Regions from separate parts of the Streptomyces sp. NPDC008317 genome, predicted to be linked through region 3. Evidence: riboswitches for the same ligand, from Rfam matches in the RefSeq annotation. Region 3 holds a riboswitch; each other region holds the start of a gene.
What was found. A riboswitch is a leader RNA that binds a small molecule or an ion and turns the genes downstream of it on or off. The one in region 3 is predicted to bind S-adenosylmethionine.

Region 1 (3,265 bases), on a different contig from region 3:
CCCGGAGCAGCGCCGGGACCAGCGACAGGTGGTAGTCCTGCACCAGGACGTGCGCGCCGTCCGCCGCCTCCTCCGCCAGCGCCTCGGCGAACGCCTCGTTGTACGCCTGGTACGCCGCCCACTGGCCGCGGAAGTCCTCGTCGAAGAGCGGCTCGAACGGCGTCTGGTAGAGCAGGTGGTGGACGAACCACAGCACCGAGTTGGCGATGTCGTTGTACGCGGCCTCGAAGACGCTCTCCTCGACGGCGATCATCCGGGCGCCCGGCTCGCCGACCCCGCGCCGTACCGCCTCACGGTCGCCCTCGCCCAGGGCCGCGCACACCCACACCGCGTCCGCCTCGGGTCCGATCGCGCTCAGGCCCGACACCAGGCCGCCGCCGCCGCGTCTGCTGCTCAGCTCCCCGTCGTCCCCCAGCGCATACGAAACCGGCCCCCGATTCGAAGCGACCAGAATCCGTGCCGCACGCGTTTCGACCATGCCGCCAGCCTAGCCGCGTGGGCTCCGCCCCAAACGTCGTGGACCCTCCTGCTCCGTAGGAGACCGCGCCGGTCAGCCCCGCGGCCCCGGCGGCGCGGGCGCCTGGCGGGGGAGCCGTCAGGCGGCGCGGCGGGCGAGGTATTCGGGGAGGTGGGCCATGGGCGGGCGTTCGTCGACGTCGACGGGGTGGGTGAGCGGGGTGAACCCCCCGGAGGGGTCCCGGTGGAACTGGGTGAGGCGGGGGCGGACCAGGGGCGCCCGGGACAGCCGCAGGCTCGCCGTGCGATAGATGGCGGCCGACATCCGCCCGAGCGCCTGCCCGTCCTGATGCCGGTGGTGCCGGACGCCCACGTCCACCTGCCCGAGCGCGTCGAGCCCCGCCAGGGACAGGGCGTCGATGAGCATGCCCAGCTCCACGCCGTACCCGACGGGGAACGGCAGCCGCTCCAGCAGCGAGCGCCGCGCCGCGTACTCCCCGCCCAGCGGCTGGACGAAGCCCGCCAGCCGCGGCCAGTGCAGATTGAGCAGCGGCCGGGCGACCAGCTCGGTGACCCGCCCGCCGCCCGCCGGCACCACCGCGCCGCCGGTCTCCAGCGGCCGGTCGTACATCGCCTTGACCAGCTCCACGTCCGGCTCGGTGAGCAGCGGCCCGACGATCCCCGACACGAAGCGCGAGTCGAACGAGCGCAGGTCCGCGTCCACGAAACAGACGATCTCGCCGCGGGTGACCAGCAGCGACCGCCACAGCACCTCACCCTTGCCGGGCAGCGCGGGCAGCCGCGGCAGGATCGCGTCGCGCTGCACCACCCGCGCCCCGGCCCGCGCCGCGACCTGCGCCGTACGGTCGCGGGAGCCGGAGTCGACCACGACCAGCTCGTCGACCAGCGGCACCTCGTCGGTCATCAGGTCGCGGCGGATCGTCGCCACGATCTCGCCGACCGTCGCCTCCTCGTCGAGCGCGGGCAGCACCACGCTGACCGTGCCCTGCGGCCCCGCGGCCCGCTTCGCGGCGAGCAGCAGGTCGAGCGGCCGGTCGGCGGCGGACCAGGACCGCCGCTCCAGCCACCGCTCCACCTCATCGAGCACGATCCCGTCCCCTTTTCGTACGGTGGGAGCCCTCAGAAACCAGCCGGACGGCCGCCCCAGCGGCCATCTCGCCGTTCGGACGACTATCTCAACTGTCACGCTTGTCGGTTACAGTCTTGAACAACGCGTATGACCGCCGCATGCCGGGGGTCGTAGCGCGGGACAAACGCGTCGCCGCCGCACAGAAGGCGGGCAGGCGCCATACCGCTCATCCAGAGGGGCAGAGGGAACGGCCCGTTGAAGCCCCGGCAACCCTCCCGCCGACCGCGAGGTCACACGGTGGGGAAGGTGCCAATTCCGTCTTGTGGCGACGTACGTCACAAGGAAGATGAGGAGAAAGGGCCTCGCCATCATGGCTGTGCAGACCGTCGCCAGCACCCACGACAGCACCAGCACTCCCCCCTTCGGACCCGCCTCCGCGCTGTCCTGCCGGGAGTGCGGCACCCGCTTCCCGCTGAGCCCGATCTTCGCCTGCGAGGAGTGTTTCGGGCCCCTCGAAGTCGCGTACGACCTGCCGCTCGGCGACCCCGAGTCGCTGCGCAAGCGGATCGAGGCGGGACCCACCAGCATCTGGCGGTACGCGCCGCTGCTGCCGGTCCCCGCCGACGTCACCGACAAGCCCAACCTCCACCCGGGCTGGACCAAGCTCGTCAAGGCCGACAACCTCGCCCGTGAACTGGGCATCACCGGCGGCCTGCACATCAAGGACGACTCCGGCAATCCGACGCACTCCTTCAAGGACCGCGTCGTCGCCATCGCCCTGGAGGCCGCTCGCACCTTCGGCCTCACCACGCTCTCCTGCTCCTCCACCGGCAACCTCGCGGGCGCCGTCGGCGCCGCCGCCGCGCGCGCCGGTTTCCGCTCCTGCGTGTTCATCCCGCACGACCTGGAGGCGGGCAAGGTCGTCATGGCCGCGGTCTACGGCGGCGAACTGGTCGGCATCGAGGGCTCGTACGACGACGTGAACCGCTTCTGCTCCGAGCTGATCGGCGACCCGATCGGCGAGGGCTGGGGCTTCGTCAACGTCAATCTGCGGCCCTACTACGGCGAGGGCTCCAAGACCCTGGCGTACGAGATCTGCGAACAGCTCGGCTGGCGCATCCCCGACAACCTGGTGATCCCGATCGCGTCCGGCTCCCAGCTCACCAAGATCGACAAGGGCCTGCGCGAGCTGATCGCGCTCGGCCTGGTCGAGGACAAGCCGTACAAGATCTACGGCGCCCAGGCCGAGGGCTGCTCGCCGGTCTCGGCGGCGTTCAAGGCGGGGCACGACGTGGTGCGGCCGGTGAAGCCGGACACCATCGCCAAGTCGCTGGCGATCGGCAATCCGGCGGACGGCCCGTACGTGCTGGACATCGCCCGGCGGACCGGTGGCGCGGTCGACGACGTGAACGACGAGCAGGTCGTGGACGCGATCAAGCTGCTCGCGCGCACCGAGGGGATCTTCGCGGAGACCGCGGGCGGGGTGACCGTGGGGGTGCTGAAGAAGCTGATCGAGACCGGGCAGCTCGACCCGGCCGCCGAGACCGTCGTCCTCAACACCGGCGACGGACTGAAGACTTTGGACGCGGTGGCACCGACCACCGGCCCGACCGCCACCATCCGCCCGACCCTTGACGCGTTCCGAGAGGCTGGCCTCGCATGAGTGCTTCTGTTCGTATCCCCACCATTCTCCGCACCTACACCGGCGGCCAGGCCGAG
Region 2 (3,265 bases), on a different contig from region 3:
CTCATGAACAACCGCCTCATCGCGGAGGCCGCCCGCGCCTCCGCCACCGCCACTCCCCTGCTCGACACCTGCCTCGCCCTGTTCACCGAGACCGCCGCCACCGACCCGGCCGCGGACATGATCGCCGTCCTGAAGGCCATCGAGTCCCGCACCGAAGGCGCCGTTCGTGTTCGGCCGGACAGGCGCTAGCGCCTGTCCGGCACGCAGCGGCCGTCCTCCGTGCGGTAGTTCCACTGGGCGCCGTCGCGCACGAGGGTGCGGACGGCGTGGACGAAGCGGTCGACGTGCTCCTCGGGGGTGCCCGCGCCGAAGCTCACGCGGATGGCGTTGAGGACGCGCTCGCCGGGCGCGGCCTCGGGAGCGCCGCACTCGCCCGGGTCGTCGCCCTCGGCGCCGAGGAGCGTACGCACCAGCGGGTGGGCGCAGAAGAGACCGTCGCGGACACCGATCCCGTACTCGGCGGAGAGCGCGGCGGCGAAGTGCGAGCTGTTCCAGCCCTGGACGACGAAGGAGAGCACGCCGACCCGGGGCGCGTCCTCGCCGAACAGGGAGAGCACCCGCACCTCGGGCACGGAGGCGAGCCCTTCCCGCAGCCGGGCGAGCAACCGCTGCTCACGGGTGACGAGTTGGTCGAACCCGGCCTCGGTCAGCGCCTTGCAGGCCGCGGCGATGGCGTAGACGCCGATGACGTTCGGCGACCCGGCCTCGTGCCGCGCCGCGGTGGTGTGCCACTCGACGTCGACTCCGCCGTCCGCGCGCCGCGCGACCTTGCGGCTGGCGCCGCCGCCCGCGAGGTACGGCTCGGCCTCGCGCAGCCAGTCGGCGCGGCCCGCGAGGACACCGGAGCCGAAGGGCGCGTACAGCTTGTGGCCGGAGAAGGCGACCCAGTCGACGTCGAGCGCGGCGATGTCCACCGGGTGGTGCGGGGCCAGTTGGGCGGCGTCCAGGACGATACGGGCGCCGTGCCGGTGCGCGGCGGCGGCCAGCTCCCGTACCGGCCACAGCTCACCGGTGACGTTGGAGGCGCCGGTGACGCAGACCAGCTTGGGCCCCTTGGGGGCGCCGTGCAGGGCCACGTCGAGCGCGGCGACGGCCTGCTCGGGCGTCCGCGGCGCGCCCAGGACGGTGACCCGCGCGTCGTCCCGCGTCTGCCACGGCAGCAGCGAGGCGTGGTGCTCGGTCTCGAAGACGAAGACGTGGGTGCCCGCCGGGATGACGGCGGCGAGCAGATTGAGCGAGTCGGTCGTCGAACGGGTGAAGATCACCTGGTCCTCGGCCCGACAGCCGAGGAATTCCGCGACCGTGACCCGGCTCTGCTCGAACAGGTCGGTGGAGAGCTGCGAGAGGTAGCCGGCGCCGCGGTGCACGCTGCCGTAGTAGGGGGCGTAGGCGGCCACGTCGTCCCACACCCGCTGGAGCGCGGGGGCGCTGGCGGCGTAGTCGAGCGCGGCGTACGTCACTTCGCCGCCCGTCACGAGCGGCACGAGGACGTCCCGGCCCAGAACGGGCAGCGGGGTACAAATCTCACGGTCGGTGGCAGCGATGGACACAGTCATGGCGATCTCCCGGATTACGGCAGGCGAAATCACCGCACATCTGAAGCCGAAAAGGAATGGCTCGCGGTACAGAAGCGCGGGATGGAAACGTCGAACGAAAGGCGGAACGGCGGAACCGGGCCGACAGGCCCTATCGCATTCGCTTGCTCATGAAAGAACTCCCCAAGTCCGGCTTGCCATGAGCCTCGCTGCTCACGGCCTGGTCATCACCCGGGGCACCCCGCCTCGGACGGAGGGTTGCCGGACAGCGAGCCGGGGCCTTGACGCTGTCACTCGTGACCTGGACAGCATTCTGCCACAAGGCGCCGAACGCACAAGACGCCGTCCAGAAATTGGACAGCGTCGTGTGCTCGGTCCCCGGGGGACCTATCCGAATTCCGCCACAGTGGCGATTACGCGTTGCTCGCCGCCGCCCACCGCTCCAGCGTCGCCGCCGCCGCGCCCGAGTCGATCGACTCGGCCGCCGTCACCAGACCGGCCGCGATCTGCTCCTCCAACGGCCCGCTGCCGGGCCGCAGGGCCACCAGCGCCGCCGCCGAGTTGAGCAGCACGGCGTCCCGTACGGGCCCGGTCTCGCCCGCGAGCAGCCGCCGGGCGACGTCCGCGTTGTGGGCCGCGTCGGCGCCGCGCAGCGCCTCCACGGGCACCAGGGGCAGGCCGACGTCCCGCGGGTCGAAGGCGGTCTGCTCCACCTTGCCGTCGCGCACCACCCACACCTGGGAGGTGGCGGTGGTGGTCAGCTCGTCCAGGCCGTCGTCACCGCGGAACACCAGTGCGGACGAGCCGCGTTCGGCCAGCACGCCGGCCATGATCGGCGCCATCCGCGGGTCCGCGACCCCGGTGGCCTGCGCCCGTACCCGGGCCGGATTGGTCAGCGGGCCGAGGAAGTTGAAGACGGTCGCCACCCCCAACTGGCTCCGGGCGGTGCCCGCGTGGCGCAGCGCGGGGTGGAATTTGATCGCGAAGCAGAAGGTGATGCCCGCCTCCTCCGCGACCTCCACGACCCGCTGCGGCGTCAGTTGCAGATTGACGCCGAGCTCTCCCAGGACGTCGGAGGCGCCGCTGGCCGAGGACGCGGCGCGGTTGCCGTGCTTGACGACCTTCGCCCCGGCGCCCGCGACCACGATCGCCGACATGGTGGAGATGTTGACGGTCTTCGCCCGGTCGCCGCCGGTGCCGACGATGTCCACGGTCGCGCCGGGCACCTCGATGGTGTTCGCGTGCGCGTACATCGACCGCACCATGCCGGAGACCTCTTCGACGGTCTCCCCCTTCGCCCGCAGCGCGACGACGAACCCGGCGATCTGCACGTCGCTCGCCTCGCCGCGCATGATCGCGTCCATCGCCCACGCGGTGTCGTCCCCACCCAGATTCCGCCCTGCCAGCAGCGTGGTCAGCACGTCCGGCCAGGACCGCGTCGCCGGACTCTCGCCGCCTGCCGGGGTCACAACGCTCATGGTCCACGCTCCTGGTGGTGGGATGGGGAACTGCGCGCTCAGCCTATCCGCGCCGCGGGGCCCGACGGCTCCCTGCCCGCACTGCGGACGGCGGACGCCGAAGGGCCGGGCCCGGGACTCCCCTGAGGGGGATTCCCGGGCCCGGCCCGTGGGTGGCTCAGCTCAGCGGCGGCGGCTCAGTGGTGGCCGTGTCCGCTGGTGATCTCCTCGTACTCCTCGGCCGTGGGCTTCGGAATCTGGCTGTGCTCGCCG
Region 3 (3,265 bases):
GCGACCGTACGGCACGGCGTCAAGGTCAGCGCGCTGCGGCGGCGCGGCTCGGGCGCCGAGGTGGTCACCGCGCGGGACGAGGTGATCGCCGCGGACGCCGTGGTCGTGGCCGTCGGCGGCTGGGCGGCCCGCACGCTCGGCCAGGTCACCGAGGGCCCGCCGCCGCTGCGCGTCACCCAGGAGCAGCCGGTGCACTTCCCCGCCCCCGACGCGCCGGACTGGCCCGCCTTCATCCACCACGGCGGGGCCGGTATCGACGAGGCCGCGGGCGTGTACGGCCTCGGCAGCGCCGACGGGGTGAAGGCCGGATTCCACGGGATCGGCCCGGTCGTGGACCCGGACGACCGGGACCGCACGCCCGATCCCGTGGTCCTCGGCAGGCTCCAGGAGTACGCCGCCCGGTGGCTGCCCGGTGTCGATCACACCCGGCCCACCCCGGTGACCTGCTTGTACACCACGACCCCCGATCATGACTTCGTGATCGACCGTGTGGGACCTTTCACCGTCCTCGCGGGATTTTCCGGGCACGGATTCAAGTTCGCATCAGTGGTCGGCGAAATCGCCGCCGACCTCGTGGACGGCCGTCCGGGGTCAGGACGGTTCGCGATCGGCCGTCCGTACCGCCCGGCGACAGCGCAGTGACGGCGACGCGCCGTACGACAGCAGAACGGAGAGTCACGGCGACCATGTCGACCAGCCTTCAGCACCCGCAGCAGCAGCCCCAGAACCCCGGACCGACCGGCGACCAGGTCTTTCCCGCGTCGCCGCACCCTCTGGACAACCCCGCCTGGGCCGCGCTGACCGGGGCGCACCGCCATCTCGCGCAAGTCGTCGGCTCCGCCGCGCGCTACCCGGAGGACGTCTCGCCCTTCGTGGCGCTCGCCGACCCCGCCGATCCGGCCGCGTGGGCGGACCTCGCCGCCCTCATGGGTCCCGGCGCGACCTTCGCGCTGGCCGGCGTCCCGGCCACGCCCGACGGGTGGCGCAGCGAGTGGGGAGCCGAGGGCGTGCAGCTCGTCGGGACCGACGCGCTGCTGGACGAGGCCGATCCGGAGGCGCGCCCGCTCGGCCCTGCGGACGTACCGGAGATGCTGGACCTGGTCGAGCGGACCAAGCCGGGTCCGTTCAGGCAGCGCACCATCGAACTGGGCGCCTACTACGGCATCCGCCGCGACGGAAAGCTCGTGGCCATGGCCGGTGAGCGGCTGCGGCTCGACGGCTGGACCGAGATCAGCGCCGTGTGCACCGACGACGCGTTCCGCGGCCAGGGCCTGGCGTCCCGGCTGGTGCGGCACACGGCGGCCGGGATCCGCGGCCGGGGCGACCGCCCGTTCCTGCACGCGGCGGGCAGCAACGTCAACGCCATCCGGCTCTACGAGTCGATCGGCTTCGCGCTGCGCCGCACTACGCACTTCCGGGGCGTACGGGTGCCGGGCGGCGACGGCGACGCGGAAGGCACCGGCGGCGCGGGCGAATGAACGCCGGTGACGGACACCGGTGACGGACGCCATTGCGCGGGACGGTATCCGCGAGATAGCGTCGAATTCAGGTGATGAGTGTCAGCGACAAGCCCTGGCTGGCTGACCGGCAACCCTCCCTCGCGGCGGGGTGCTCCAGGTGACAACCAGGCGGGTCCCGACCGGACCCGCAAGCGCGACTCCGGTACGGCCCCCGGCCGTACCGCCCGGACGGGGGTGACGACAGTGCGAGCGGACTTCGACCGCGCCGACGTGCGCACCCTCGTCCCGCGCGGACCCGTCGTGCATCTGTACGGGCGCCAGCACATCGATCTCCAGCGCGTCGCCGGCGCGCTCTGTTGCGCCTGATCTGACCCCGCCGACGCGACCGCCATGGGGCGGCCGTGTCCTCCTCCGGTCGATCAGGAAGGCACTTCGCCGTGTCCGCACACCCGTCATCCCTGTCCTCCTCCGCCTCCCCCGAGCCCGCTTCATCACCTTCGTCCGTTCCGTCGGCGTCCGCCGCCCGTCCGCCGCTGCACCTCGCGGTCGCCCTGGACGGCGCGGGCTGGCACCCGGCCGCGTGGCGGGAGCCGGACGCGCGACCCGGCGAACTGTTCGACGCCGCCTACTGGGCGGACGCCGTGACCGAGGCCGAGCGCGGCCTGCTGGACTTCGTCACCATCGAGGACTCCCTCGGGCTCCAGTCGACCGGGTACGGCGACCCCGACGAGCGCACCGACCAGGTGCGCGGCCGGCTGGACGCCGTGCTCATCGCGTCCAGGGTCGCCCCGCTGACCAGCCACATCGGTCTGGTGCCGACCCTGATCGCCACGCACACCGAGCCGTTCCACCTGTCCAAGGCGATCGCCACCCTGGACTACGTGAGCGGCGGCCGGGCCGGGCTGCGCATCCAGATCTCCGCCCGACAGCACGAGGCCGCGCACTTCGGCCGCCGCGAATTCCCGCCGTTCCGCATCGAGGAGTACGACCAGCCGCACGTCCAGGACCTGGTCACCGACCTCTTCGACGAGGCCGCGGACTACGTCGAGGTGCTGCGGCGGCTGTGGGATAGCTGGGAGGACGACGCGGAGATCCGGGACGTGGCCACCGGCCGCTTCGTGGACCGCGACAAGCTCCACTACATCGACTTCCAGGGCCGCCACTTCGGCGTCAAGGGCCCCTCGATCACACCGCGCCCGCCGCAGGGCCAGCCGCCGGTGACCGCGCTCGCGCACGCCACCGTGCCGTACCGGCTGGTGGGGCGCGCCGCGGACATCGGCTATGTGACCCCGCACGACGCGGGGCAGGCGGCGGCGATCGTCGCGGAGATCCGCGCCGAGCAGCGGGCCGCGGGCCGGGAGGCCGAACCGGTCCATGTCTTCGGCGATCTGGTGGTCTTCCTCGACACCGACCGCGCGGCGGCCGAGGCCCGCAGGGACCGGCTGGACGCGCTGCTCGACCAGCCGTACACCAGCGACGCGACCGTCTTCGCCGGGACGCCCGCCGAACTGGCCGACCTGCTGCTGGAGTGGCAGGACGCCGGGCTGACCGGTTACCGGCTGCGGCCGGCGGCGCTCGGCCACGACCTGCCCGCGATCACCCGCGGCCTGGTGCCCGAGTTGCAGGCGCGCGGCGCCTTCCGGCGCGCGTACGAGGCCGGCACGCTCCGCGGCCTGCTGGGGCTCGCGCGCCCCGCGAACCGTTACGCCACCACCAGCGCCTGAGCCGGAGGATCCGACCGTCATGAGCAAGCCCCTGAAGCAGATCCATCTCGCGGCCCACTTCCCCGGCGTCAACAACACCAC

Region 1: it holds a riboswitch for S-adenosylmethionine, as region 3 does, so the genes downstream of both, thrC (threonine synthase) here and ACFY9V_RS24510 (putative leader peptide) in region 3, are expected to answer to the same signal.
Region 2: it holds a riboswitch for S-adenosylmethionine, as region 3 does, so the genes downstream of both, ACFY9V_RS06570 (aminotransferase class V-fold PLP-dependent enzyme) here and ACFY9V_RS24510 (putative leader peptide) in region 3, are expected to answer to the same signal.

The regions. Positions count from the first base shown of each region.
Region 1 is NZ_JBIBFQ010000006.1:429,822-433,086, reverse strand. It holds gene ACFY9V_RS22105 (trehalose-6-phosphate synthase) at 1-478, opposite strand, end outside; gene ACFY9V_RS22100 (glucosyl-3-phosphoglycerate synthase) at 596-1,564, opposite strand; SAM riboswitch class I at 1,770-1,899, shown strand; gene thrC (threonine synthase) at 1,917-3,209, shown strand; gene ACFY9V_RS22090 (MoaD/ThiS family protein) at 3,206-3,265, shown strand, end outside.
Region 2 is NZ_JBIBFQ010000002.1:335,857-339,121, forward strand. It holds gene ACFY9V_RS06565 (NAD(P)-binding domain-containing protein) at 1-189, shown strand, start outside; gene ACFY9V_RS06570 (aminotransferase class V-fold PLP-dependent enzyme) at 186-1,556, opposite strand; SAM riboswitch class IV at 1,721-1,837, opposite strand; gene trpD (anthranilate phosphoribosyltransferase) at 1,949-3,013, opposite strand; gene ACFY9V_RS06580 (cytochrome bc complex cytochrome b subunit) at 3,190-3,265, opposite strand, start outside.
Region 3 is NZ_JBIBFQ010000007.1:424,534-427,798, forward strand. It holds gene ACFY9V_RS24500 (FAD-dependent oxidoreductase) at 1-642, shown strand, start outside; gene ACFY9V_RS24505 (GNAT family N-acetyltransferase) at 687-1,478, shown strand; SAM riboswitch class IV at 1,549-1,660, shown strand; gene ACFY9V_RS24510 (putative leader peptide) at 1,695-1,826, shown strand; gene ACFY9V_RS24515 (LLM class flavin-dependent oxidoreductase) at 1,994-3,184, shown strand; gene ACFY9V_RS24520 (NtaA/DmoA family FMN-dependent monooxygenase) at 3,204-3,265, shown strand, end outside.